4 regions of the Kitasatospora sp. NPDC058444 genome follow, and region 4 is predicted to be linked to each of the others. Evidence: riboswitches for the same ligand, from Rfam matches in the RefSeq annotation. Region 4 holds a riboswitch; each other region holds the start of a gene.
The links. Region 4 has a riboswitch for cobalamin ahead of ACFWP2_RS26505 (cobalamin biosynthesis protein). Riboswitches for the same ligand answer to the same signal wherever they lie in the genome.

Region 1 (5,834 bases), on a different contig from region 4:
GGGCTCTCCACCAGGTCGACGTAGTCCATGACGAAGATCCGGTCGTTCCTGATCGCGGAGACGCCGGCCAGCGGCGGGAAGGACGTGAGGAACTTCCGCTTCTCCTCGGCGCCGGTGTCGCCGTAGTTGTTGATCACGATCACCTCGGGGTCGCGCCGCACCACGGCCTCCCAGCCGGCCGTGACCCAGCTGTCGGCGAGGTCGCCCATGATGTTGGTCCCGCCGGCCTTGGCGATGATCTCGTCGGCGGCGGCGAACTTCCCGGCGGTGTACGGCTTGTCCTGCCCGCTGTCGTACAGGAAGACGGACGGGCGGCGCTCGACCGGGGGGACGGCGGCGATCTGCGCCTTGAAGTCCGCGATCAGCCGGTCGGAGCGGTCCTTGACGTCGAAGATCTCGCCGAGGTTGGCCAGGTCGGTGTAGAGCGCCTCCAGCGGGTCCATCACGCCGCGCTCGGTGCCCTTGCCGCTGCGGCAGGACTCGGTGAGCACGTACGAGTCGATGCCGAGCGCCCTGAACGCCTGCGGGGTGACGCCGGCGCTCTCGTCGAAGCCGTAGTGCCAGCCGGCGAAGACCAGGTCGGCCTTGGCGTCCAGCACGATCTCCTTGGTGATCCGCTGCTTGGAGAGCCACTTCGTCTGCTGGTAGCCGTCCTTCCAGGCGACCTGGTCGATCTTCCCCTTGTCGTCGGGCATCACGTAGCCGGCCATCCGGTCGGCGAGGCCGAGGGAGAGCATCAGCTCGGTGATGCCCACGTCGTAGGTCACCGCGCGGGCGGGCTTCCGCGCGAAGGTGAGCTTCTGCCCGCAGTTCTCCACCGTCACCGGGTAGTGGGCGGAGGCGCCGGCGGCCTCCTTCGGGGCGATCTCGGCGCCGCAGGAGGTGAGTCCGAGGACGAGCAGGGCGGCGGTGGCAACGGCCTTGGTGCGCACGGGGGTTCCTTCGTGGTCGAGCGAGGTCGTTCGTGGTCGAGTGGGGTCGTCGGGGTCGTCGGGGTCGTTCGAGGTCAGGGGAGCCGGTCGAACAGCAGCTGGAGGGCGCCGGTCTCCGGGTGCCGCACCGGGGTGGCGCGGACGCCGAACACCTCGGCCAGCAGGGCGGGGCGGAGCACCTCGTGGGGCGGGCCGGAGGCGACGATCCGGCCGTCCCGCAGCACGTAGAGCAGGTCGCAGTGGCCGGCCGCCAGGTTGAGGTCGTGCAGCGCGGTGAGCACCGTCGGTCCGGCCTCGCGGGCGAGCGCCAGCACCTCCAACTGGTGGGCGATGTCGAGGTGGTTGGTGGGTTCGTCCAGCACCAGCAGGCGCGGCTCCTGGACCAGCGCGCGGGCGAACAGCACCCGCTGCTTCTCGCCCCCGGACAGGCTCAGGAAGCCGCGTTCGGCGAGGTGCCCGGCCCGGACCTTGCGCAGCGCCTCGGCGCAGCGCTCCTCGTCCCCGGCGGACGGGGCGCCGAACCCGCGGCGGTGCGGCAGCCGGCCCATGGCGACCACCTCGGCCACGGTGAAGTCGAACCCGGCGGAGTGCTCCTGGGTCAGCGCGGCCACCCGGCGGGCGGTGTCGCGGGCGGTGAGGGCGTGCAGGTCGTCGCCGGCCAGCCGCACCACGCCGCCGGCCGGCCTGAGCACCCGGTAGACGCAGCGCAGCAGGGTCGACTTGCCGCTGCCGTTCGGGCCGATCAGGCCGACCACCTGACCGGCGGCGGCCGCCAGGCTCACCTCGTGGACCAGCCGGGTGCCGGCCAGCTCCACCGAGACGGCGTCGACCGCGAGGTCCTCGGCCCGCTCCGGGGCCGGTCCGGTCGGTCCGGTCGGTCCGGTCGGTCCGGTCGGTCCGGTCGGGTCGGTCAGATCGGTCGGGTCGGTCGGGTCGGTCAGGTCGGTCGGGTCGGTCATCGGGCACCTCCGAAGGACTGGCCGCGGCGGCGCATCATCAGCAGGAAGGCGGGCACACCGAGCACCGCGGTGAACACCCCGACGGGCAGTTCGGCCGGCGCCAGCAGGGTGCGCGAGGCGATGTCCACCCAGACCAGCAGCAGCGCCCCGGCGAGCGGCGCGATCACCAGCACCCGGCGGTGCCCGGCGCCGACCAGCATCCGCGCCACGTGCGGCACCAGCAGCCCGACGAAGCCGATCGCCCCGCTGACCGCGACCACGGTGCCGGTGACGGCGGCGGTCACCACGAACAGCTCTCGGCGCAGCCGGCCCGGGTCCACGCCGAGCGAGGCGGAGGTCTCGTCGCCCATGGCGAGCGCGTCCAGCCGTCCGGCGGCGCAGGCCAGGTGGACGAGGCCGGCCAGCACCGTGACGGCGGCGATCGGCACCGAGCCCCAGGTCGCGCCGCCGAGGCTGCCGAGCAGCCACATCATGGCGTCCCGGGCGGCCTCGCCGCGGTCGGCGGCGAAGACCATCAGGGTGGTGGTGGCGGAGAAGCCGTAGGACAGGGCGGTGCCGGTGAGCACCAGGCGCAGCGGGGTGAGCCCGTACGCGGTGCGGGCGGCGAGGTAGACGAGCGTCATGGCGGCCAGGGCGGAGCCGAAGGCGGAGACGGAGATCGCCCACACCCCGAGCGCGGCGAAGGCGCCGAACAGCAGGACGGCGTTGGCGCCGACGGCCGCGCCGGAGGAGATGCCGAGCACGAAGGGGTCGGCCAGCGGGTTGCGCACCAGGGCCTGGACGGCGACCCCGCAGGCGGCCAGCCCGGCGCCGACCACGGCGGCCAGCACGGTGCGCGGCAGCCGGATCTCCCAGACGATCGCGTACGCGGAGGCCTCGTCGGCGTCCAGCCGGCCGCCCGTCAGGCCGGCGCCCAGCAGCCGCAGGACGCGGGGCAGGCCGAGCCCGGAGGAGCCGAGGGCGACCCCGCAGACCAGCGACAGCAGCAGGGCGGCGCCGAGGCCGACGGCGAGCGGGACGACGGGTATGCGACGAGCGGGCGGGCCGACTGCGCGGTCGACGGTGCGGGTCACGGGTGCGCCTTGCCTCGGGCCGCGGGTGCGCCGGGGCGGGCGCGGGCCGCGGGCGTGGCGGGGCGCCGTTCCCCTCGCAGTCCACGGCGAGTTGTCGGGAGTTCGGCGGCCGAGGGCGATCGGGCTGGCGCGGCCGTACGGGGTGGTACGGGCCGTGCTCACCGTTGCGGGTCAGCGCCGGATTCACACCGGACTTCCCCCTCGGACGCCCTGGCAGCATAACAGCCACTCAGGGTAGGCAACCCTTACCGGGGTCGGGGCGGGGCGGGCCGCGGGCCGTGAACGCGCGACCGCCCCCGGCCGGCGGTGCGGACGGGGGCGGTCGGGTGGCGACGCGTCAGGCTCAGGCCTGCTTGGTCTCCCAGAAGATCTTGTCGACCTCGGCGATCAGGTCCAGCAGGGCCTGGCCGGTGGCCGGGTCGGTGGACGCCTTGGCGGCCGAGGCGGCCTTCAGGGTGTCGTTGATCAGCTGGTGCAGCTGCGGGTACTTCTCGAAGTGCGGGGCCTTGAAGTAGTCGCTCCACAGCACCGAGATGTGGTGCTTGACGGCCTCGGCGCGCTGCTCCTTGATGATGATGGCGCGGGCGCGGAAGTGCGGGTCCTCGTTGGCCTGGTACTTCTCCTGGGTGGCCTTGACCGACTCGGCCTCGAGCTTGGCCTGCGCCGGGTCGTACACGCCGCAGGGCAGGTCGCAGTGGGCGTGGGCGGTGGCGCGCGGTGCAAACAGACGAGAGAACATGGGAGTCCTTCCTTAGATCGTCTTCCCGCGCCCGAGATTACCCTTCCGGTCTTCCGGTTTCGCGATCGGGCGGTGGGCCTAGGGCAAAAGGCGGACCAGGAACCGGGGTAATCCGGACATCGGACCGGTGACGGTCCGTACGGCAGACTGGGGGGCGGACGGAGCGGGAGGAGGAGCCGTGGCGCGGAGCACGCGACCGGAGGGCGCCGGAGCCGGGGGGCGCGAGCGGGGCGGTGCGCTGCCGTTCGGGCTGGTCGACGTGGCGGGGCCGTCGATGGTCCCGACCCTGCGCGAGGGCGACCAGCTGCTGGTCCGCTACGGCGCGCCGATCCGGCCGGGCGCGGTGGTGGTCTTCCGGCACCCCTTCCAGCAGGACCTGCTGGTGGTGAAGCGGGCCGCCGAGCGCCGGGCCACGGGCTGGTGGCTGCTCTCCGACAACCGGCCGGTGGACAGCGACAGCCGCAGCTACGGCGCCGTGCCGGACGAGCTGGTGCTCGGCCGGGTGCTGCTGCGGCTGCGCCCGAGCCCGGTCTGGCTGGCGCCGGGGCGCCGGCTGGAGCGGCTGCTGCTCACCCCGCGGCTGGCCCGGGTGCCGGGCCTCTCCCGACGGCTCGGCGTCTGGGTCGAGGAGGTCTAGGCCCTGCGCCCGGGGTCCTGCACCCCGGCCCTGACCCCGGCCCTGACCCCGGCCCTGACCCCGGCCCTGACCCCGGCCCTGCGCCCGGCCCTGCGCCCGGGGTCAGTCCCGGGCCGCCGCCTCCGCCTCCTGGCGCTTGCGGGCCCGGTAGGCGGCCACGTTGGCGCGGGTCGCGCAGCGGTCCGAGCAGTAGCGGCGGGAGCGGTTGGTCGAGGTGTCCAGGTAGGCGTTGCGGCAGGGCGCGGCCTGGCAGATGCCGAGCCGGTCGGCGCCCAGCTCGGTGAGGTGGACGGCCAGGCCCATGCAGGCGACCGCGGTGAAGTGCGCGGTGGCGGTGGGGGAGTTGTCGGCCAGGTGCAGGTGCCAGCGCGGCCGCCCGGCGTCGTCCAGGTAGTCGTGCCCGGAGACCAGCGGGCTGACGGGGTACTCCATCAGCAGGCTGTTCAGCAGGTCGACGCCGCGGGTCTCGTCCCCCTCGGCGGCGGCCTCGAAGACGCCGCGCAGCCGGGTCCGCACCGCCCGCAGTCGGGGCAGGTCGGACTCGTCGGCGAGCGCGGCGGCCCGGGCGGAGTCCGAGAACAGGCCGCGCACGGCCTCCACGGAGGTCAGCGTGTCGGTGCCGCGCTCGGGCTCCTCGGTGTTCACCAGCCGAACGGCGAGATCGGCGTAGGCGGCGAGCTCCACAGGGGTCCTTCCAGATTCGGTAACGGGCTGACTGCATCCAGCCTATTACCTGGGCGGGGCAAACGTCGGCGCCCGGCAGGAGCGGCCTGCCGGGCGCCGACGGTTCGGGCTCAGAGCACCTTGGACAGGAAGGCCCTGGTGCGCTCGTGCTGCGGGTTGGTGAGCACCTCGCGGGGGTTGCCGGACTCGACCACCACACCGCCGTCCATGAACACCAGCGCGTCGCCGACCTCGCGGGCGAAGCCCATCTCGTGGGTGACGACCACCATGGTCATGCCCTCCTCGGCGAGGCCGCGCATGACGTCGAGGACGTCGCCGACCAGCTCCGGGTCGAGCGCGGAGGTCGGCTCGTCGAAGAGCATCAGCTTGGGCTTCATGGCCAGCGCGCGGGCGATCGCCACGCGCTGCTGCTGGCCGCCGGAGAGCTGCGAGGGGTAGTTCCTCGCCTTGTCGGCGAGGCCGACCCGCTCCAGCAGGACCATTCCGCGCTCGCGGGCCGCGGCCTTGCTCTCGCCCTTGACCTGGACCGGCGCCTCCATGACGTTCTCGATGGCGGTCATGTGCGGGAACAGGTTGAAGCGCTGGAAGACCATGCCGATGTCGCGCCGCTTGAGGGCGACCTCGCGGTCCTTGAGCTCGTGGAGCCGGTCGCCCTTCTGGCGGTAGCCGACCAGCTCGCCGTCCACCCAGAGGCGGCCGCCGTTGATCTGCTCCAGGTGGTTGATGCACCGCAGGAAGGTCGACTTGCCGGAGCCGGAGGGGCCGATCAGGCAGAACACCTCGCCCTGCTTGACCTCCAGGTCGATGCCC
Region 2 (5,834 bases), on a different contig from region 4:
CCCTCGCCGCCCCGCCGCCCCGCAGTCCGGGAATGGGCCGGACCGGGCCCGCGTTGGAGCGGGTGGCGCCAGATGGAAACGACATCCGTTTCGGTGTACGGCCTCGATCCGACGCCGAGGCCCGACACCCCGGCCCCAGCCCGACACCCCAGCCCCCAGCCCCCAGCCCCCAGCCCCCAGCCCCCAGGAGGACGCCCGATGGCCCGCAGCGAACTTCGCCCGGTGATCAAGCTCCGCTCCACCGCCGGCACCGGCTCCACGTACGTGACCCGCAAGAACCGCCGCAACGACCCGGACCGGCTGGTCCTGCGCAAGTACGACCCGGCCGCCGGCCGGCACGTCGACTTCCGTGAGGAGCGCTGAACCCCGACCCGGGAGGACTCCTCCGCGGAGTCCCGGAGAACGGACGACGGCGCCTCCCCGAACCCCGGGGAGGCGCCGTTCGGCGCGTCGCGCGTGCTCAGGCCTGCTGGTCCGGCGTCCAGCGCTGCTCGACCCGGGCGAGCTTCCAGTAGCCGATCGCCACCGCCCAGACCACCACGAACAGCCCGGCGATGGCGTAGCCGACGTTGTCCAGCGAGATGTCGGCGATGAACCCGCTGACCGGGTCGGTCAGATCGAGCTTCTCGTGCAGCACCCCGACCAGCTCGATGGTGCCGATGACGAAGGCCACCGCGATCGACAGCCCGGTGATGGTCAGGTTGTAGTACACCTTGCGCACCGGGTTGGCGAAGGCCCACTGGTACGCGAAGTTCATGAACGTCCCGTCCAGGGTGTCGAACAGGCTCATCCCGGCCGCGAACAGCAGCGGCAGGCAGGCGATCGCGTACCAGGGCAGCCCGGAGGCCGCGCCCGAGCCGGCCATCACCATCAGGGTGACCTCGGTCGCGGTGTCGAAGCCCAGGCCCAGCACCATGCCCACCGGGAACATCTGCCCCGGCCGGGTGATCGAACGGGTCGCCCGGTTCAGCACCCGGGCCATGAAGCCGCGCGAGTCGAGGTGCGTCTCCAGCTCCTTCTCGTCGAACTGCCCGGCCCGCATCGAACGGAACACCTTGACGATGCCGAGCAGCGCGGCCAGGTTGAGCGCGCCGATCAGGTAGAGGAACACGCCGGAGGTGGTCGTCCCGATCACGCCGAGCCACTTGTGGGTGGCCGACTCGTCGTCCATCAGCGTGTTCGCCAGCTGGGCCCCGCCCGCCACCAGGGCGGCCATCAGCACCACCATCGAGGAATGCCCGAGGGCGAACCAGAAGCCCACCGAGACCGGCCGCTTGCCGTCCGCCATCAGCTTGCGGGTGGTGTTGTCGATCACCGCGATGTGGTCGGCGTCGAAGGCGTGCCGCATGCCGAGGGTGTACGCGGTGATACCCAGGCCCACCCCGAAGACCTGGGTACCGACCGCGTACTTCTCGGGTGCGACCAGGAAGATCAGCGTGCCGAAGGCCACCACGTGCATGGCCACGATCACGGCCATCAGCCCGGCCGTTCGGACGGTGTCCTCGCGCCGCCACTTGAAGCTGGGCAGCACGGAGGGGGCCGGCTTCGCCCCGGCGGCAACGGTTTCGGGCAGGGTCATCTGCGGATCACGCTCCAGCACCTCGTGGAAAACCTCGTGAGATGCCGTGGCCGGTCTCCTGGCTTACGGGACGCCCGCACCCGCCTTCCCAGGCGCGGGAGGCGCCCAGTGGCTCGATGGGTACGGACGACGCTCCTCCGCGGACGAAGGAACGACCCGATCACAGTGGCGAGGGCCGCTCCGGGCTGGGACCCCTGAGGGTCCGTCACCGGTCTTCCCGAGCACCACGGCGGGGAACACCGTAGGGGCCGCGCCCCGACCCGTGCAAGGCTGCGCACCTGCGCAGGTGTCCAGGATCACAGGCCGCCGCCTGCGAGAATGCCCCCATGCATCTCGTACCGGCCGACCGCGCGGGCCACCGCACCATCGACGGACACCGGGTCTGCGAGGCCATCGCCGCGATCGGCGACCCGGCCCACGTCCGGTCCTGGGCCGAGCGGTTCTCCCTGCTCGCCGACCCCGGCCGGCTCGCCCTGCTGCTCGCCCTCCACCGGGCCGGCCCGCTCGCCGTCTCCGACCTCGCGGTCGCCACCGGCATGCGCGACCCCGCCGTCTCCCAGGCCCTGCGGCTGCTCCGCACGGCGGGCGTGGTCACCGGCGACCGGGACGGACGGGTGGTGCGCTACCGGCTCGTGGACGAGGCCATGCGCCCCCTCCTCGACGAGTGCGCCGCCGCCGAACACCACGAGCCCACCGCGGCCACCGGCTGACCCGCCGACCCGCCGACCCGCCGACCCGCCGACCCGCGGCCACGGACCGACCCGCTGACCCCCCGATCCCCTGACCGGCACTCGGAACCGCGCCGCGAGCGGAGCGGATGAGTACGATCATGGTGTGCCGTCCCACCCCCACGCCTGGCCCGCCGACCGGTGGAACACCCGACCGGTCAGGGCCCGCGTGCTGGCGGTCGCCCGCACCCTCACCTCGGCCACCCGGGTCCTGGACGTCCTCACCCTGCTGAGCCCGGACGGCGTCGAGCGCTACTTCACCGTCAACCCCGGCTCCGCCTTCGCCGACCGCGCCCTGGACGAGTACCTGCACGGCCTGCCCGGCTTCACCGTGCTGGACTGGGAGGACGCCGTCCGCCGCCGCTTCGACCTGGCCGTCGCCTGCGCCGTCCACTCCTCCATGCACCGGCTGGACGCCCGCCTCGTCGTCCTCCCGCACGGCGCCGGCTACAACCGCCTGGTCACCGAGTCCACCGGCGACACGGTCAGCTCGGCCGGCCTGTCCCGCAACGAACTCACCCACCGCGGAAGGGTGTTCGTGGACGTCCTCGGGCTCTCCCACCCCGAACAGCTGGACCGGCTGCGGACCTCCTGCCCCGAGGCGCTGGACGTCGCCCGGGTGGTCGGCGACCCGTGCTTCGACCGGATGCTCGCCAGCCGGCGCTCCCGGGACGCCTACCGCACCGCGCTCGGCGCCGTCGACGGCCGACGGCTCGTCGTCGTCAGCTCCACCTGGAGCGAGCACTCCTTATTCGGCCGCCACCCCGACCTGCCCCAGCGGCTGGTCCGCCAACTGCCCGCCGACGAGTACACGGTGGCCGTCGTCCTGCACCCCAACGTGTGGAGCCGCCACGACCCCGAGGCACTGCTCGACGACGCCCGCCGGATGGGCCTGCGCCTGATCCCGCCCCACCAGGGCTGGCAGGCCGCGCTGGTCGCCGCCGACTGCGTGATCGGCGACCACGGCTCGGTCACCGTCTACGGCGCCGCCCTGGAGCACCGCACCCTGCTCGTCGCCACCGGCGCCGCCGAACTCGACCCGCACTCCCCCGGCTACGCCTTCGGCCAGGCCGCACCCGCCCTCGACCCGGACGCGGACCTCGCCGCCCAGCTGGAACCGGCCCTCGCCGCCCAGGACCCGGCCGGCCTGCGCGAGATCACCGACCGCTCCCTCGCCCACCGCGGCGAATCCGCCCGGGTGCTGCGTCCGCTGCTCTACTCCTTCCTGGACGACCTGGACGAACCCCGGGGCGAACCGGCCCTGCCGCCCTATCCCCGGCCCGTCCCCTGCCCCGGGGGCACCGAACGGCCCACCGCGTACGACGTCCAGGGCAGCACCGACGGCACGGAGGTGAGCCTGCGGCGCTACCCCTTCGACCCGCACGACCACACCCCGCGCGGCTTCCACGCCCTCACCGACGAGCACCCGGGCGACGCCCTGCGCTACACCGCCGAAGTGCTCGCCCGCACCGAGGCCCACGCCGAACGCCCCGCCGCCCGCTGGCTCGCCGACACCGCCGCCGAACTGCCCGGCCTCGCCGTCGCGGTGGCCGCCCTCGGCCCGGCCCGCCACCTGCTCCGGCTGCGCACCGGCCCGCTGCTGGAGGCCCGCGCCGAACCGGACTGGGGCCGGCCCGACCCCGGCCTCGACCCGCTGCTGCTCGGCTCCGCCGTCGCCTGCTGGCTCGCCGACGGCGGCGACCCGGCCGGCCTCCCCGAGCACGGGCTCACCGTCCGCACCGGCGGGCACCGCACCCGGGTGTCGTTCCGTACCGGCTAGTCCGACAGCTCCCGCAGCCGCGCGCGGCTGCTCTCCGCCAGCTCCGCGTCGTCCAGCTCCTCGGCGAGGGCGAGCAGCAGGGTGTGGGCCTGCGCCTCCTTCGCGTACTGGCTCCGCGCCTCGGCCCGCCGGGCGCAGTCCCGCGCGTGGGCGACGGCGAGGTCCGGCTGCCCGAGCGCCCGGTGGGCCCGGGCGCGGACCAGCGGCAGCTTCATCAGCATGTCACCGTCCTCCGTCCGCTCGGCGTGGGCGGTAGCCCCGGCCAGCACGGCCAGCGCCTCCTGCGCCCGGCCGTCGGCGATCAGCGCCTGTGCCAGGTTGTAGCTCTGGACGATCTCGCCGTGGTCGTCGCCCCGGTTCTCCGCCAGGGCCAGGGTGAACCGCTCCACCGCGTCGCCCGGGCGGCCGTCGGCCAGGCAGAGCAGACCGTCCGTCTCGTAGAGCACGCCCACCACCTGGCGGTCGGTCACCAGCGGGACCTGCTCGGTGGCGAGCGCCAACTGCTCGGCGGCCGACCGGTACTCCCCGCGCTCGTGGTGGGCGCGGGCCAGCTGGTTGCGCATCCTGACCACCGCGTCCGGCCGGCTGTCCCACTGCGCCGAATCGACGCCGAGCCGGTGGGTGGCGATCCAGTCGTCGTAGAGCTTGCGCCCGTGGTACAGCGGCCAGAGCGACTCGCAGAGCCGCCACACCTCCCCGTGCCAGCCCCTCTCGGCCGCCGCCTCCACCACCGCGCGCAGGTTGGCGCGCTCGGCGTGCAGCCACTCCAGGGCGGCGGCGTCCGACGCGAAGCCGGGCAGGTCGTCACCGCTCGGGTCCTGCAACCGGAGCCTGTTCCTGCCGATCGCGCGGTCGGCGAGCGACGCCCGGCTCCGGAAGTACGCCACGTCCCGTTCCAGGAGCCCGTCCCGGTCCGGCAGTTCGCGTGCACAGGCGTACGCGTGCGTCCGCACCACGTCGTGGGCCTGCAAGCGGTCCCCCGGGGCCGCGTCCACCACCTCGTCCAGCAGGTGCACGAGGTGCAGCTCGTCCAGGGCTTCCTCCGCCCGTTCGACGCCCACCGCTTCCGCGAGTTCCGCCGACACGAAGGGACCGGGATGCACGCCGATCAGGTGGTACAGCGCGCGGGCCTGCGGCGAGAGCCGTTCGTACACCGGGTCGTAGGTCAGCCGGAGGTTTCCCTCCTCGTTGTCCAGCACGGTCAACCTCCGCTCCTGGTCCCGCAGTTCGGCCACCACCTGGCCGACCTTCAGACGGGAGCGGCCCAGCAGCTGACCCCCTACCGCGTTCAGCGCGAGCGGCAGTCCCGCACAGCGCTCGACCAGTGCGGCGATCTCTCCGTCCGCGCCCCGCTCGGGCCCCAGCCAGCCACGCACCAGCGCCGCACCGGCCGCCGCGCTGAGCCGGTCCAACTCCCGCACCTCGGCCCCGTCCAGGCGCAGCGCGCTCAGCCGGCGTTCCCGGCTCGCGGCCACCATCAGCCCCGTCGACGGGTACAGGGCGCGGACCTCGGCGGCATGCTCGGCGTTGTCCAGGAAGATCAGGCAGCGCTTCTCGGCGGTCGCCGTGCGGAACTCGGCGAAACGCGCCGCCTCCTCCCGCGGCGGCTCCTTCCCGAGCGCGCGCAGGAACATCTCCAGCACCCCGGCGAGGTCCACCCCGGCCCGGTGCCGGTAGGCCTTGAGGTCGGCGTACAGCACGCCGCCCGGAAAGTGCGCCGCACGCTCGGTGGCGAACTTCACCACCA
Region 3 (5,834 bases), on a different contig from region 4:
AGACGTCCTGCAGGCCCATCACGCCGAGGCCGACCGGCCGCCAGCGGGAGTTGGAGGTGCCGGCCTCGGTGGTCGGGTAGAAGTTGATGTCCACCACGCGGTCGAGGAACGTCACGGCCGTACGGACGGTGGCGTCGAGGCGCTCCCAGTCCATCGCGCCGATCAGATCACCGGCCGAAGCCCCGGCGGCGACGTGGGCGCCCAGGTTGACCGAGCCCAGGTTGCAGACGGCGGTCTCGGAGTCGTCCGTGACCTCCAGGATCTCGGTGCACAGGTTGGAGGAGTGCACCGTGCGGCCCGGCAGCGCGGTCTGGTTGGCGGCGCGGTTGGAGGCGTCCTTGAAGGTCATCCAGCCGTTGCCGGTCTGCGCGAGGGTGCGCATCATGCGGGCGTACAGGGTCTGCGCCGGGATGGTGCGCACGGCCTTGCCGGCCAGCTCGGCCTTGCGGTAGGCCTCGTCGAACTCCTCGCCCCACAGGTCGACCAGCTCGGGCACGTCGGCCGGGGAGAACAGCGACCAGTCGGCGTTGGCGTTGACCCGGCGCATGAACTCGTCCGGGATCCAGTGCGCCAGGTTGAGGTTGTGGGTGCGGCGGGCCTCTTCGCCGGTGTTGTCGCGGAGCTCCAGGAACTCCTCGATGTCGGCGTGCCAGGTCTCCAGGTAGACGCAGGCCGCGCCCTTGCGGCGGCCGCCCTGGTTGACGGCGGCGACCGAGGAGTCGAGGGTGCGCAGGAACGGCACGATGCCGTTGGACTTGCCGTTGGTGCCGCGGATCAGGCTGCCGCGCGAGCGGATGCGCGAGTAGGACAGGCCGATGCCGCCGGCGTGCTTGGACAGGCGGGCGATCTGCGCGTAGCGGTTGTAGATCGAGTCCAGGTTGTCCAGCGGCGAGTCGAGCAGGTAGCAGCTCGACATCTGCGGGTGGCGGGTGCCGGAGTTGAAGAGCGTCGGCGAGGACGTCAGGTACTCCAGGCGGCTCATCAGGCCGTACAGCTCGGCCACCTCGCGCACCGACTGCTCGCTGTCGCCGACCGCCAGGCCACAGGCGACGCGGAGCAGGAAGTGCTGCGGGGTCTCGATCACCTTGCGGGTGATCGGGTGGCGCAGCAGGTAGCGGGACTGCACGGTGCGCAGGCCGAAGTACTCGAAGCGGTCGTCGCCCGCGGTGTCGATCAGCGCGTCCAGGGCGGCGGCGTGCTTGGCGACGAAGTCCGCGGTGGTGTCGCCGATCAGGCCCTCGGCGTGGCCGACGGCGATCGAGGCGGAGAAGGACACCGAGCCCTGGCTGTTCGCCTCGTCGACGATCTCCAGGGCGAGCAGGCGGGCGGCGAGCTTCGAGTACTGGGGGTCCTCGGCGATCATCGACGCGGCGGCGTCCACGGCCAGCCCGCGCAGCTCGGCGAAGTCCGAGCCGGCGTGGCGGCCGCGCAGCGCGGCGGCGGCGACATGGCCGGGGTCGACCTCGGTGAGGTCGGTGCTGCGGTCGGTGAGCAGCCGCAGCAGGGCGCCGCCGGGGTCGGAGACCGTCGGGTCGGTGAAGGCGGTACCGGAGCCCTGAGTGGGCAGGGTGGCTGAGGCGGCGGTGGTCAAGGCGCTCTCTCCTGGCGGCGATCGGCGGCGGTGATCGGGGGCCACCGGGCCGATCGGGGCAGGGGAGCACGGCACGAACGCAGACGGCGTCGCGCGACGGTGACTCCCCGGCCCGCCCGCGAGGCCCGGAGGGGTACTGCTCGTGCCGGCGCGGCCTCTGCGGGAGGGCCGTGGCGCACACTGTTCGGCAGGTCATCGGACTCGCGGTACGGCTGCTGGAGCCGCCCGCACACCGCTGCGGGGCAGTCCCGGATTCGCACCGGGTTCCCCTGCATCGACAGCAGTAGCGAGCATACATGTAGTGGTGTCTCCCTGAAGCGACCCCAGATGTAGTACGGCGTCGCGTGTCGGAGTGATGACCGGTGGTACCAGAAATGTGGCGGGTGGCGGCTGTCACAGGCCCCGGAACCGGGCCGCGGCGTCCTGGTTTCGATACGGAATGGTCACCGGGAGGACCGGCCGTCACGGGGATGCCCTACGATCTGGGCGCATGAGCGACGGAACTGGCGTACCTGGGCAGGGGCCGCAGGGAACGCCTCCCGCCGGGCCGGGGGGCGCACAGAGTCAGCAGCCGGTGGCACCTGGTCCGGTGCCGCCGCCGAGCGGGGGTTTCGGGCCGCCTCCGGCCTCGTACGGGCCGGTCGTGCCGTCGGCGCAGCCGGTCCCGCAGCCCATCCCGCCGGTGCCGCACCCGGCCGCGCCGCCGCAGCCGGGCCCGCCGGTCGGGCAGCCGCAGCCGAACCCCCAGCCCCAGTGGCACCTCCAGCAGCAGCCCCAGCAGCCGGGCCCGCCGCAGCGGGTCGAGCCGGACTGGGACGCGCTGGCGGACCGCAACGAGGCCGACGGCAAGCGCCGTCGCCGGATGAAGGTCATCGGCGTGGTGGCCGCGGTCGCCGTGGTGGGCAGCCTGGTCGCCGGCGGTGTGGTGCTGTTCAAGGGCAAGAAGGACAACGGCTCCGCGACGGTCACCAAGACCACCCCGCCGACCGCCCCGCCGAGCACCTCCGGCACCCCGAGCGGCCAGCCGGACGACCCGGCGAAGCCGATCTGGGAGGCCACCACCGATCCGGCGCCGCAGGACGCGGGAGCGCTGTTCTCCGCGCTCCAGGTGACGATCAACGGCGCCACCTGGAACCGGACCGTGGTGTCGCTGGACTCGCCGTGCTGGGACGGGAACTCGACGACCGGCGGGCTGGGCAAGGTGCTCGGCGACCAGGGGTGCCAGCAGGTGCTCCGGGCGACGTACGTCTCCGGTGACAGCGCGGTCACCGTCGGGGTGGCGGTCTTCGACCACAGGATCCAGGCCGAGACCGCGCTGAAGAACTTCACCGGACAGCTCAAGGGCGCGCCCGCGGCCGGAGCCCCGGCCTTCTGCGCCGCCGCCGGCTGCACGGGTACGCACAACAGCCTGGGCCGGTACGGCTACTTCACGGTCGAGGGCTCGGCGAAGGGCGGCAACGGCCCGGACGCCACGGCCACCGCGGCGGCTCCCGGGTTCGCCGAGCACGTGAAGGGGCAACTGCTCAGGCGCGCCAAGGCGGCGTCCTCGGCCGCGCCCGGCGTCCAGGGCACCCCGCCGGCCACGGCGGGCTGACCCGCCGTGACGTCCCCGCCGGCGAGGCCGGCGGGCTGACCCGCCGTGACCCCGCGGTCCCGGCGGGTCCGTTCACGGGGGGCCGGGGGAATGTGGCAGGCTCTCGGAACAGTCATTTCGCATGCGTGTTCCGGTTGCGTCCGTGGGGGGCGGCGCCGGCGAGCAACCGGAGGAGCGGTCCGTGGCCCTGCCCAGAGCCCTGCGCGGCAAGCCCGCCGTCCTGGCCGCGGCCGGGATCGTGGTCGCCGCGGGAGCGGTCGTCCTGCTGGACCACGACGGCAGGGCCGACGTCGAACAGCCCCCGCGGGTCCCGGTCTCGGTCGGCGCGCCCGGGCGCACCCTGCCGCCGGAGGTGGGCCGGGACCTGCTCGCCCGGGATCCGCAGGCCTCGTCGAACGCCCGCGCCGTCCAGCAGTTCCTCGCCGACCTGGAGGCCCAGGCCCGGACCGGGCAGAGCGGCGGCACGGTGATCGGCCAGCACGTCGAGGCGCACAACGAACGCAACAACCCGGAGTACGGGGACTACCGGGGCACCAAGCAGGTCGGCTACTACTACAAGAAGGCCGCCGACATCACCGGCAAGCTGCCCGGTTTCGTGGAGACCGACCTCGGCCCCGGCTACGGCCAGAACGGCTGGGGCGTCGGCAATCCGCGCTCCTACTCGGCCGGCCGCTGGCCCTCCTGCCGGGCCGGCTGGCAGTACACCGACGACGCCGTCGACCTGCTCTCCGCCGTCTGGAACGGCCACCCGCGCGCCGACGACGGCGGCTACGGCGCGGCGGGCGTGCAGCAGAACTGCGACGGCAGCAGCACCGAACTGCCGGACAACGGCGGCGGCCCGGCCGGGATCGTCGGCATGTCCTTCCACCAGCCCTACCCCGGCTCGGACGTCAAGTCCTTCGACCGGGTGCTCTGTTCGAACTCGCCGGCGGCCAAGGACCCCGACTGGTTCGGCCGGGTCGTGGACGGCGCGCACGACACCCCCGAGTACCGCGCGCTGATCACCGACCTGTCCTACCTGGCCGACCACCTGGAGTACCTGGCCGCCCACGACGTGCCGGTGCTGCTGCGCCCGTACCACGAGATGAACGTGCTGGACTGCTCCCGCCGGTTCTGGTGGGCGGGCCAGAAGCCGGCCGACTACCAGGCCCTGTGGAAGATCACCTACAGGTACCTGGTGGAGACCCGGGGGCTGCACAACCTGCTGTTCGTCTGGACGCCGGTGTCCTGGGACGGCGCCCCGGGGGTGGACCCGTGGGACTACTACCCGGGCGCCCAGTTCGTCGACGTGGTCGGGGTGGACGACTACAGCGGCAGCCCGGCGCACCCGATCGGCACCGGCGAGGTGTGGACCAAGCGGTACTACGACGGGCTGTCCGGCTACGGCAAGCCGCGGATGCTGGCCGAGTCCTTCGCCGTCCCGGTCAACTCCCGCCAGCCGGAGACCCTGCGGCGCACCCCCTGGACGATCTGGACGGTCTGGGGGCAGTCGCTCACCGCGAACAACCTGACCCCGGAGCAGCCGCGCAACTCGGCCGCGGACGTCAACGCCACGTACCGCAGTCCGCTGGCGCTCACCGGCGGTTCCGGTTCGTTCGGCGCGAACGTCGACTGGGGCGGCCTGCACGTGCGCTGAGCCGACGCCACCTGAGGCGCGGCGGTCGGCACTGTGAGATCAGCCGCACCCGGGGGCTCGGCCGAACGGGTGGAATTCCGGCTCCGTTGCGCCGTGTGGCATCCTGTGGCGGCGAAGCCGAGGGCGGGCGAACGGCCGGGACGGGCCCGGAGGGGCGGGGGATACGGGATGACACGGACGGGTCCGATGCGCGCGGCCGGCAGCGTGGCCGCCGGCTGGGGCGTGGTGCTGCTCGGCTGGGCCGGGTACAACTGCTTCGGCCAGGTCGGCTTCGCCACCTACGTCAAGGGGATCTTCTACTACGGCGGCACCTCGGTGTTCGCCGAGACCGGAAGCCTCAACTACGGCCTGCTGTACCTGGTTTCGGGCATCCTCCTGCTGCGCGGACGCAACTGGGCGCTCGGCGTCGCGGCGGGTGTCGCGCTGGTCGAGGGGTACAACCGGGTGCGCAGCCTGGTCGGCGCGCTGCTGGACAAGCCGCAGCGGGAGTGGTTCACCGGCACCACCGAGGGCTGGCTCAAGCTCGCGACCTTCGGGCTCGGGGTGGTCGTCACCGCGGCGCTGATCGTGCTGCTGGCCCGGTCGGTCTGGCGGGAGCAGCCGGTGCCGGCGGTGGGGCCGGTGTCGGCCGCGCAGCCGCAGCCCGCGTGGGCCCAGCCCGCCGCGTGGCCGCAGCCCCAGCCGCTTCCCGGGCAGCCGCAGCTCCAGCCGCAGCCCCAGCCGCAGCCCGTGTGGCCCCAGCCGCTTCCCGGGCAGCCCCAGCCCCAGCCTCAGCCCCAGCCCGGTTGGGGGCAGCCCCTGCCGGGCCAGCCGATGCCGTACCCGCCGCAGCCCGCCCAGCCGGGCGCGTACCCGCCGGCCGTCGCCCAGCCGTGGCCCACCACTCCGCCGCAGTCCGGCGCACCGCTCCCCGGCCCGGTGAGTCCCGGCCCGGTGAGCCCCGGCCAGCTGCCGCCCGGCCCGGTCGCGCCGCCGCCGGTCGCGCCGCCGCCCGCGGACCGTCCGCCCCAGGG
Region 4 (5,834 bases):
CGTTCCGGGGAGACGGGTCACCGTCGCACCGGTACCGATCGTCGGCGGGAGCGGGGCATCACGGTCGCGCGGGTTCCGAGACGTCACGTCGAGCAGTCTTCCCCTTGTACCGGCCTTCTGTCACATCCGGTTGTCCGTACGACCGGGCGACCGCCGGTGGCACCTCCGCAAGATCGGGCAACAGCGGCAAACCGCCTGGCCGGAAACGTGTGACCTGCCCATGCCACTCATGCCGCTCCGGTCGCCGGAATTGCCCGAGCGGTCACCGTGCGTACGGGTGGGGGGTAAGGGGTCGGGCCAATAATTGCCCCTGACATCGGGGTGGTTTTCGCGCGGGTGGCGCGAGGATTCCCCTCCGCCGACTTCCGGCGGAGGTGTCCAGAACGAATCCGGACGGACGGGGGGCGGGGTGGGGGGATCGTGCCGCACGAGAAGTCGGACCGGCCGACTTCTCGCGCGCCGCGGGCGGAATGGGGGAAACGTTCATTCGTGGACGGGGGGAAGCGTGCCGGAAAAGGCCGGCGGGGACCCACCGGAAACGCCCGCAGGAGGAGGGGGGCGGGGGTGCGGCCCGCGGGTTCCGCGGGGCTTCGGGGCTTCGGAGCTTCGGGCCTTCGGGCCTTCGGGTCCTTCCCGATGGGAATCGCCCTACAGCAGCGGCGTGAGCCAGCGGCGCAGGAGTTCGGTGTAGCGGTCGGGAGCGGTGTTCCAGAGGGTGGCGTGGTCGGCCCCGGGGAAGGGCTGGAGGCTGACCACGTCACGACGGGCGGCGGCCAGCTTCTCGGCGGTGCCGAAGGGCGCGATCCGGTCCTCGGGGCTGTGCAGGAGGAGGGTCGGCACCCGCAGGTCGGTGCCCGCGGCGATGCGGCCGAAGTCGGCGAGGTCGACCCCGGTGCGGCCCTCCGCGGCCAGGGCGCCGAGCTCGGCGGCGACGCCCTGGAAGCCGGCCCGGGCGGCGTCCCGGCGGGCGGAGGCCGGGAGGTCGAGCACCGGCGAGTCGAGGATCAGGCCGCTGACGGCGTGCGGCCAGGCGGTGCGGGCCGCGGTCTGGAGGACCATGGTCGCGCCGAGGGACCAGCCGTAGAGGATCACCCGGCCCGCGCCGCTGTCGAGCGCCAGCCGCACCGCCGACTCGATGTCGCGCCACTCGGTCTCGCCGAAGTGGCTGAGCCCGTCCGGGGAGGCGGGGGCGCCGTCGTCGCCGCGGTAGGTGACGGCGAGGGCCGGCAGGCCGAGCCGGTCGAGGACCGGGAGCACCGGGAGGGTCTGCTGGCGGTCGGCCTCGGGGCCGTGCACCAGGATCACCCAGGTGCCGCGTTTGCCGTCGAGCTGCCAGGCGGGAAGGGCGCCGAGCTCTCCGTCCGCGGTGGTGTCGGCGAAGGCGAGGCCGAATGCCCCGGTGGGGTCGCCGAGGTGGACGCGGGGGGTGAAGCGGACCTCGGTGCCGGGGGCGAGGGTGCCCCGGTCGGCGCGGACCAGCCGGCGGGTGACACCCGACTCGTCGCTGTGCAGGACCTCCTCGACGACCGCGTGCCCGCCGTCCGCCCACTCGACCGCCCAGCGGCCGGGGCGCAGGCTCTCCGGGGCGCGGGTGAAGGTGACCCGGCCGGGGGCGAGTTCGCGGACCAGGACCGGCCCCGACTCCTGGACGGTGGTCTCCGGACGGACCATCCGCTCGGAGGCCCGACGACCGATCACCAGCACGGCGGCCCCGACCGCGGCGGCCGCCACGACGGCGGCGGTTCCCCAACGCATTTCGCTCCCCGCTCTGTTGCTGACGGACCGGACGGTGTTCGAGCACCAGTTCACCGGCGCCCCACCCGCCCGGCCACCCGGCTGGGCCGTCCGGGTCACCCGGGCGGCGGCCCGACGGTGCCCAGGAGGTACCGGAAGCGGGCGGTGAGGGCGCCGGCGGCGGGGAGCGGTGCGGGGGCGACGCGGGGGGCGGTGCGGCCGGCCCGGCGGCGGAACGGTGCGGGGGCGGTGCGGGCGTCCCACGGGGCGTCAGCACTGCCCGCGTGTGACCAACCCCTCCGTGACCTCGGTTGACTCCCGGTTCGGGCGCGTGATGGGATCCTGGGGCCAAACGGAGGCATGGAGAGGAAGCCGGTGGAATTCCGGCGCGGTCCCGCCACTGTCACCGGGGAGCACGCTCGGAACATCGCCACGGCGGGCCGTCGACGGCCGCTGGAAGGCTCCGGGAGTGCGTCCGACCCGGAAGCCAGGAGACTCTCGCCCCCGTCACGTCGATCCAGGGCGCGGACCCTGAGTGAGGACACGCACGCGATGCAGGCTGCCCCGCCCTGCCGGACACCGAGCCGCCTTCCGTCGTGCGCCCGATGACCGCGCTCGCGCCCTCCACCTCTTCGCGCAGACCGGCCCGAACTCCGGGCCCGTCGGTCCGCGCCGCCGCGTTCGCGCTCGGCGCCGCCGCGGGCTACGCCGCCGACGCCCGCTTCGCCGACCCGCGCCGGGGCCACCCGGTGGCCGTCTTCGGCAGCGCCGCCACCCGGCTGGAGCGCCTGCTGTGGCGCGACGACCGCGGCGCGGGAGCCGGGTACACGGCGCTGTGCGTGGGCGCGGTCGCGGCGGGCGCGCTCGCCCTGGACCGTACGGTGGGCCGGCGCCCGCTGGGCCGGGCGGCGCTGGCGGCGGCCGCGACCTGGACGGTGCTCGGCGGCACCTCGCTGACCCGGGAGGCGCGCACCATCGGCCGCTCGCTGGCCGCGGGCGACCTCGAGGCCGCCCGGGAGCGGCTGCCGCACCTGTGCGGGCGTGACCCGAGCGCGCTGGACGGGCAGCAGATCGCCCGGGCGGTGGTCGAGTCGGTGGCCGAGAACACCGCCGACGCCGTGGTGAACGCGCTGACCTGGGGCACCCTGGCCGGCACCCCCGGCCTGCTGGCCTTCCGCGCCGTCAACACCCTGGACGCCATGGTGGGCCACCGCTCGCCGCGCTACGCCCGGTTCGGCTGGGCCTCGGCCCGGCTGGACGACCTGGCGGGCTGGCCCGGTGCCCGGCTGACGGCGCTGCTGACGGTGGCCGCCGCGCCCGAGCCCCGTACCGCCTGGCGGGTCTGGCGGCGCGACGGCTCCGCGCATCCGAGCCCGAACGCGGGACAGGCCGAGTCGGCGTTCGCCGGGGCGGTGGGCGTCCGGCTGGGCGGGACGCTGCGGTACGGCGAGCGGGAGGAGCACCGGCCCGTCCTGGGTGCGGAGCTGCGGCCGGTGACGGTCGACGACATCGAGCGCGCCTGCGCGCTCTCCCGGCGGGTGGGCGCACTGGCGCTGGGTACGACGGTCGCGGGGCACGTCCTGCTGCGGACGCTGCTGAGGAAGAGGGGACGGGCATGAGCAACGCGCTGCTGGTCGCGGGGACGACCTCGGACGCGGGCAAGAGCGTGGTGACGGCCGGGATCTGCCGTTGGCTCGTCCGCCAGGGCGTACGGGTCGCGCCGTTCAAGGCGCAGAACATGTCGCTCAACTCCTTCGTCACCGCCGACGGCGCCGAGATCGGCCGCGCCCAGGCGATGCAGGCGCAGGCCGCCCGGGTGGAGCCGGAGGCGGCGATGAACCCGGTGCTGCTCAAGCCGGGCGCGGACGGCCGCAGCCAGGTGGTGCTGCTCGGCAGGCCGGTGGCCGAGGTGGGCGCGCTGGACTACCGGGAGCGCAAGCCCGTCCTGCTGGAGCGCGCCCTGGAGTGCCTGGCCGACCTGCGCCGCCGCTACGACGTGGTGGTCTGCGAGGGCGCGGGCTCGCCCGCCGAGATCAACCTGCGCGACCGCGACATCGCCAACATGGGCCTGGCCACGGCCGCCGCCCTGCCGGTGGTGGTGGTCGGGGACATCGACCGCGGCGGGGTCTTCGCGGCGATGTACGGGACGCTGGCGCTGCTGTCGGCGGAGGACCAGCGGCACGTCGCCGGCTGGTTCGTCAACAAGTTCCGCGGCGACGCGCGGCTGCTCGCGCCCGGGCTGGAGATGCTGCACGAGCTGACCGGCCGTCCGGTGCTGGGCACCCTGCCGATGCTGCCCGGGCTCTGGCTGGACGCCGAGGACTCGCTGGACCTGTCGACCGTGGTGGACCGGGCGGACGGGCCCGGACCGCTCGGCGCGGACGTGCTGCGGGTGGCCGTGGTGCGTTTCCCGCGGCTGTCCAACTTCACCGACATGGACGCGCTCGCGCAGGAGCCGGGCGTGCTGGTGCGCTGGGCGACCCGGCCGGAGGAACTGGCCGACGCCGACCTGGTGGTGCTGCCCGGCACCCGGGCCACCGTCGCGGACCTCGCCTGGCTGCGCGAGCGCGGCCTGGAGCCGGCGCTGAAGGCGCGGGCGGCGGCCGGGCAGCCGATCCTCGGGGTCTGCGGCGGCTACCAGATGCTGGCGCACTCGATCGTGGACGAGGTCGAGTCGAAGGCGGGCGCCGTCGAGGGCCTCGGTCTGTTGCCGACGCGGGTGCGGTTCGGCGCCGAGAAGGTACTGGCGCGGCCCGTCGGCGAGGCGTACGGGCAGCGGGTGGAGGGCTACGAGATCCACCACGGGGTGGTCACCGTCGAGGGCGGGGACACCTTCTTCTCCGACGGCCGGGGGCGCGGCCTGGACGGCTGCCGGGTGGGCTCGGTCCGGGGCACGACCTGGCACGGCGCGCTGGAGAACGACGGGTTCCGCCGCGCGTTCCTGCGCGAGGTCGCGGAGTTGTCGGGCCGCGCGTTCGTCCCGGCCCCGGACACCTCCTTCGCCGCGGCGCGCGAGGCCCGGCTGGACCGGCTGGGCGACCTGATCGAGGAGCACGCCGACACCGACGCGCTGTGGAAGCTGATCGAGGGCGGGGTGCCGGCGGCCGGATCGCTGCCGTTCGTGCCGCCCGGGGCCCCTGGGAGTGACGCATGAGCCGGGCAGGGCGGCAGAGCCGGACGGGATCACCGGGCCGGGCAGGAACGCGGAAGCGGATACGACTGGAGTGGGGTACGGCATGAGTGACGTCCGCTATCCGTTCACCGCGATCGTCGGCATGGCCGACCTGCGGCTCGGGCTGCTGCTGAACGCGGTCTCCCCGGCCGTGGGCGGCGTGCTGGTGCGCGGCGAGAAGGGCACCGCGAAGTCGACCATGGTGCGCGCGCTGGCCGGCCTGCTGCCGTCCATCGCCACCGTGGACGACTGCCGCTTCGCCTGCGACCCGGCCGCACCCGACCCGCAGTGCCCGGACGGGCCGCACGTCTCCCCGTCCGCTTCCGAACGGCCTTCCCAGCTGGTCGAGTTGCCGGTCGGCGTGGCCGAGGACCGAATCGTCGGCTCGCTCGACCTGGAGCGGGCGCTGGCCGAGGGCGTCAAGGCGTACGAGCCCGGACTGCTCGCCAGGGCGCACCGCGGCGTGCTCTACATCGACGAGGTGAACCTGCTCCAGGACCACGTGGTGGACCTGCTGCTGGACGCCGCCGCGATGGGCCGCTCCTACGTCGAGCGCGAGGGCGTGTCGGTGCGCCACGCGGCCCGGTTCCTGCTGGTCGGCACGATGAACCCGGAGGAGGGCGAGCTGCGGCCGCAGCTGCTCGACCGGTTCGGCCTGACCGTCGAGATCGCCGCCACCCGGGACCCGGCCGAGCGCGCCGAGGTGGTCCGCCGCCGGCTCGGCTACGACGCGGACCCGGCCGGCTTCGCCGCGCGGTTCGCCGAGGACGAGCGGACGCTCGCCGAACGCATCGTCGCGGCACGGGAGTTGCTGCCCAAGGTCGAGCTGACGGATGTGGCGCTGCGTCAGATCACCGCCGTGTGCGCCGCGTTCGAGGTGGACGGGCTGCGCGCGGACATCGTGATGGCCCGCACGGCCGTCGCACTG

Region 1: it holds a riboswitch for cobalamin, as region 4 does, so the genes downstream of both, ACFWP2_RS05250 (FecCD family ABC transporter permease) here and ACFWP2_RS26505 (cobalamin biosynthesis protein) in region 4, are expected to answer to the same signal.
Region 2: it holds a riboswitch for cobalamin, as region 4 does, so the genes downstream of both, ACFWP2_RS20785 (HoxN/HupN/NixA family nickel/cobalt transporter) here and ACFWP2_RS26505 (cobalamin biosynthesis protein) in region 4, are expected to answer to the same signal.
Region 3: it holds a riboswitch for cobalamin, as region 4 does, so the genes downstream of both, ACFWP2_RS05390 (ribonucleoside-diphosphate reductase subunit alpha) here and ACFWP2_RS26505 (cobalamin biosynthesis protein) in region 4, are expected to answer to the same signal.

The regions. Positions count from the first base shown of each region.
Region 1 covers NZ_JBHXLL010000003.1:153,599-159,432, reverse strand. Annotated here, with positions in the region: gene ACFWP2_RS05260 (ABC transporter substrate-binding protein) at 1-932, opposite strand, end outside; gene ACFWP2_RS05255 (ABC transporter ATP-binding protein) at 1,007-1,891, opposite strand; gene ACFWP2_RS05250 (FecCD family ABC transporter permease) at 1,888-2,964, opposite strand; cobalamin riboswitch at 3,057-3,206, opposite strand; gene sodN (superoxide dismutase, Ni) at 3,308-3,703, opposite strand; gene sodX (nickel-type superoxide dismutase maturation protease) at 3,882-4,340, shown strand; gene ACFWP2_RS05235 (CGNR zinc finger domain-containing protein) at 4,443-5,024, opposite strand; gene ACFWP2_RS05230 (amino acid ABC transporter ATP-binding protein) at 5,135-5,834, opposite strand, start outside.
Region 2 covers NZ_JBHXLL010000019.1:29,006-34,839, reverse strand. Annotated here, with positions in the region: gene rpmG (50S ribosomal protein L33) at 199-363, shown strand; gene ACFWP2_RS20785 (HoxN/HupN/NixA family nickel/cobalt transporter) at 461-1,579, opposite strand; cobalamin riboswitch at 1,610-1,823, opposite strand; gene ACFWP2_RS20780 (ArsR/SmtB family transcription factor) at 1,906-2,289, shown strand; gene ACFWP2_RS20775 (hypothetical protein) at 2,414-4,087, shown strand; gene ACFWP2_RS20770 (hypothetical protein) at 4,084-5,834, opposite strand, start outside.
Region 3 covers NZ_JBHXLL010000003.1:184,960-190,793, reverse strand. Annotated here, with positions in the region: gene ACFWP2_RS05390 (ribonucleoside-diphosphate reductase subunit alpha) at 1-1,567, opposite strand, end outside; cobalamin riboswitch at 1,760-1,892, opposite strand; gene ACFWP2_RS05385 (hypothetical protein) at 2,235-3,185, shown strand; gene ACFWP2_RS05380 (glycoside hydrolase family 26 protein) at 3,367-4,821, shown strand; gene ACFWP2_RS05375 (hypothetical protein) at 4,990-5,834, shown strand, end outside.
Region 4 covers NZ_JBHXLL010000029.1:20,996-26,829, forward strand. Annotated here, with positions in the region: gene ACFWP2_RS26500 (alpha/beta hydrolase family protein) at 649-1,755, opposite strand; cobalamin riboswitch at 2,099-2,232, shown strand; gene ACFWP2_RS26505 (cobalamin biosynthesis protein) at 2,340-3,353, shown strand; gene ACFWP2_RS26510 (cobyric acid synthase) at 3,350-4,888, shown strand; gene ACFWP2_RS26515 (putative cobaltochelatase) at 4,971-5,834, shown strand, end outside.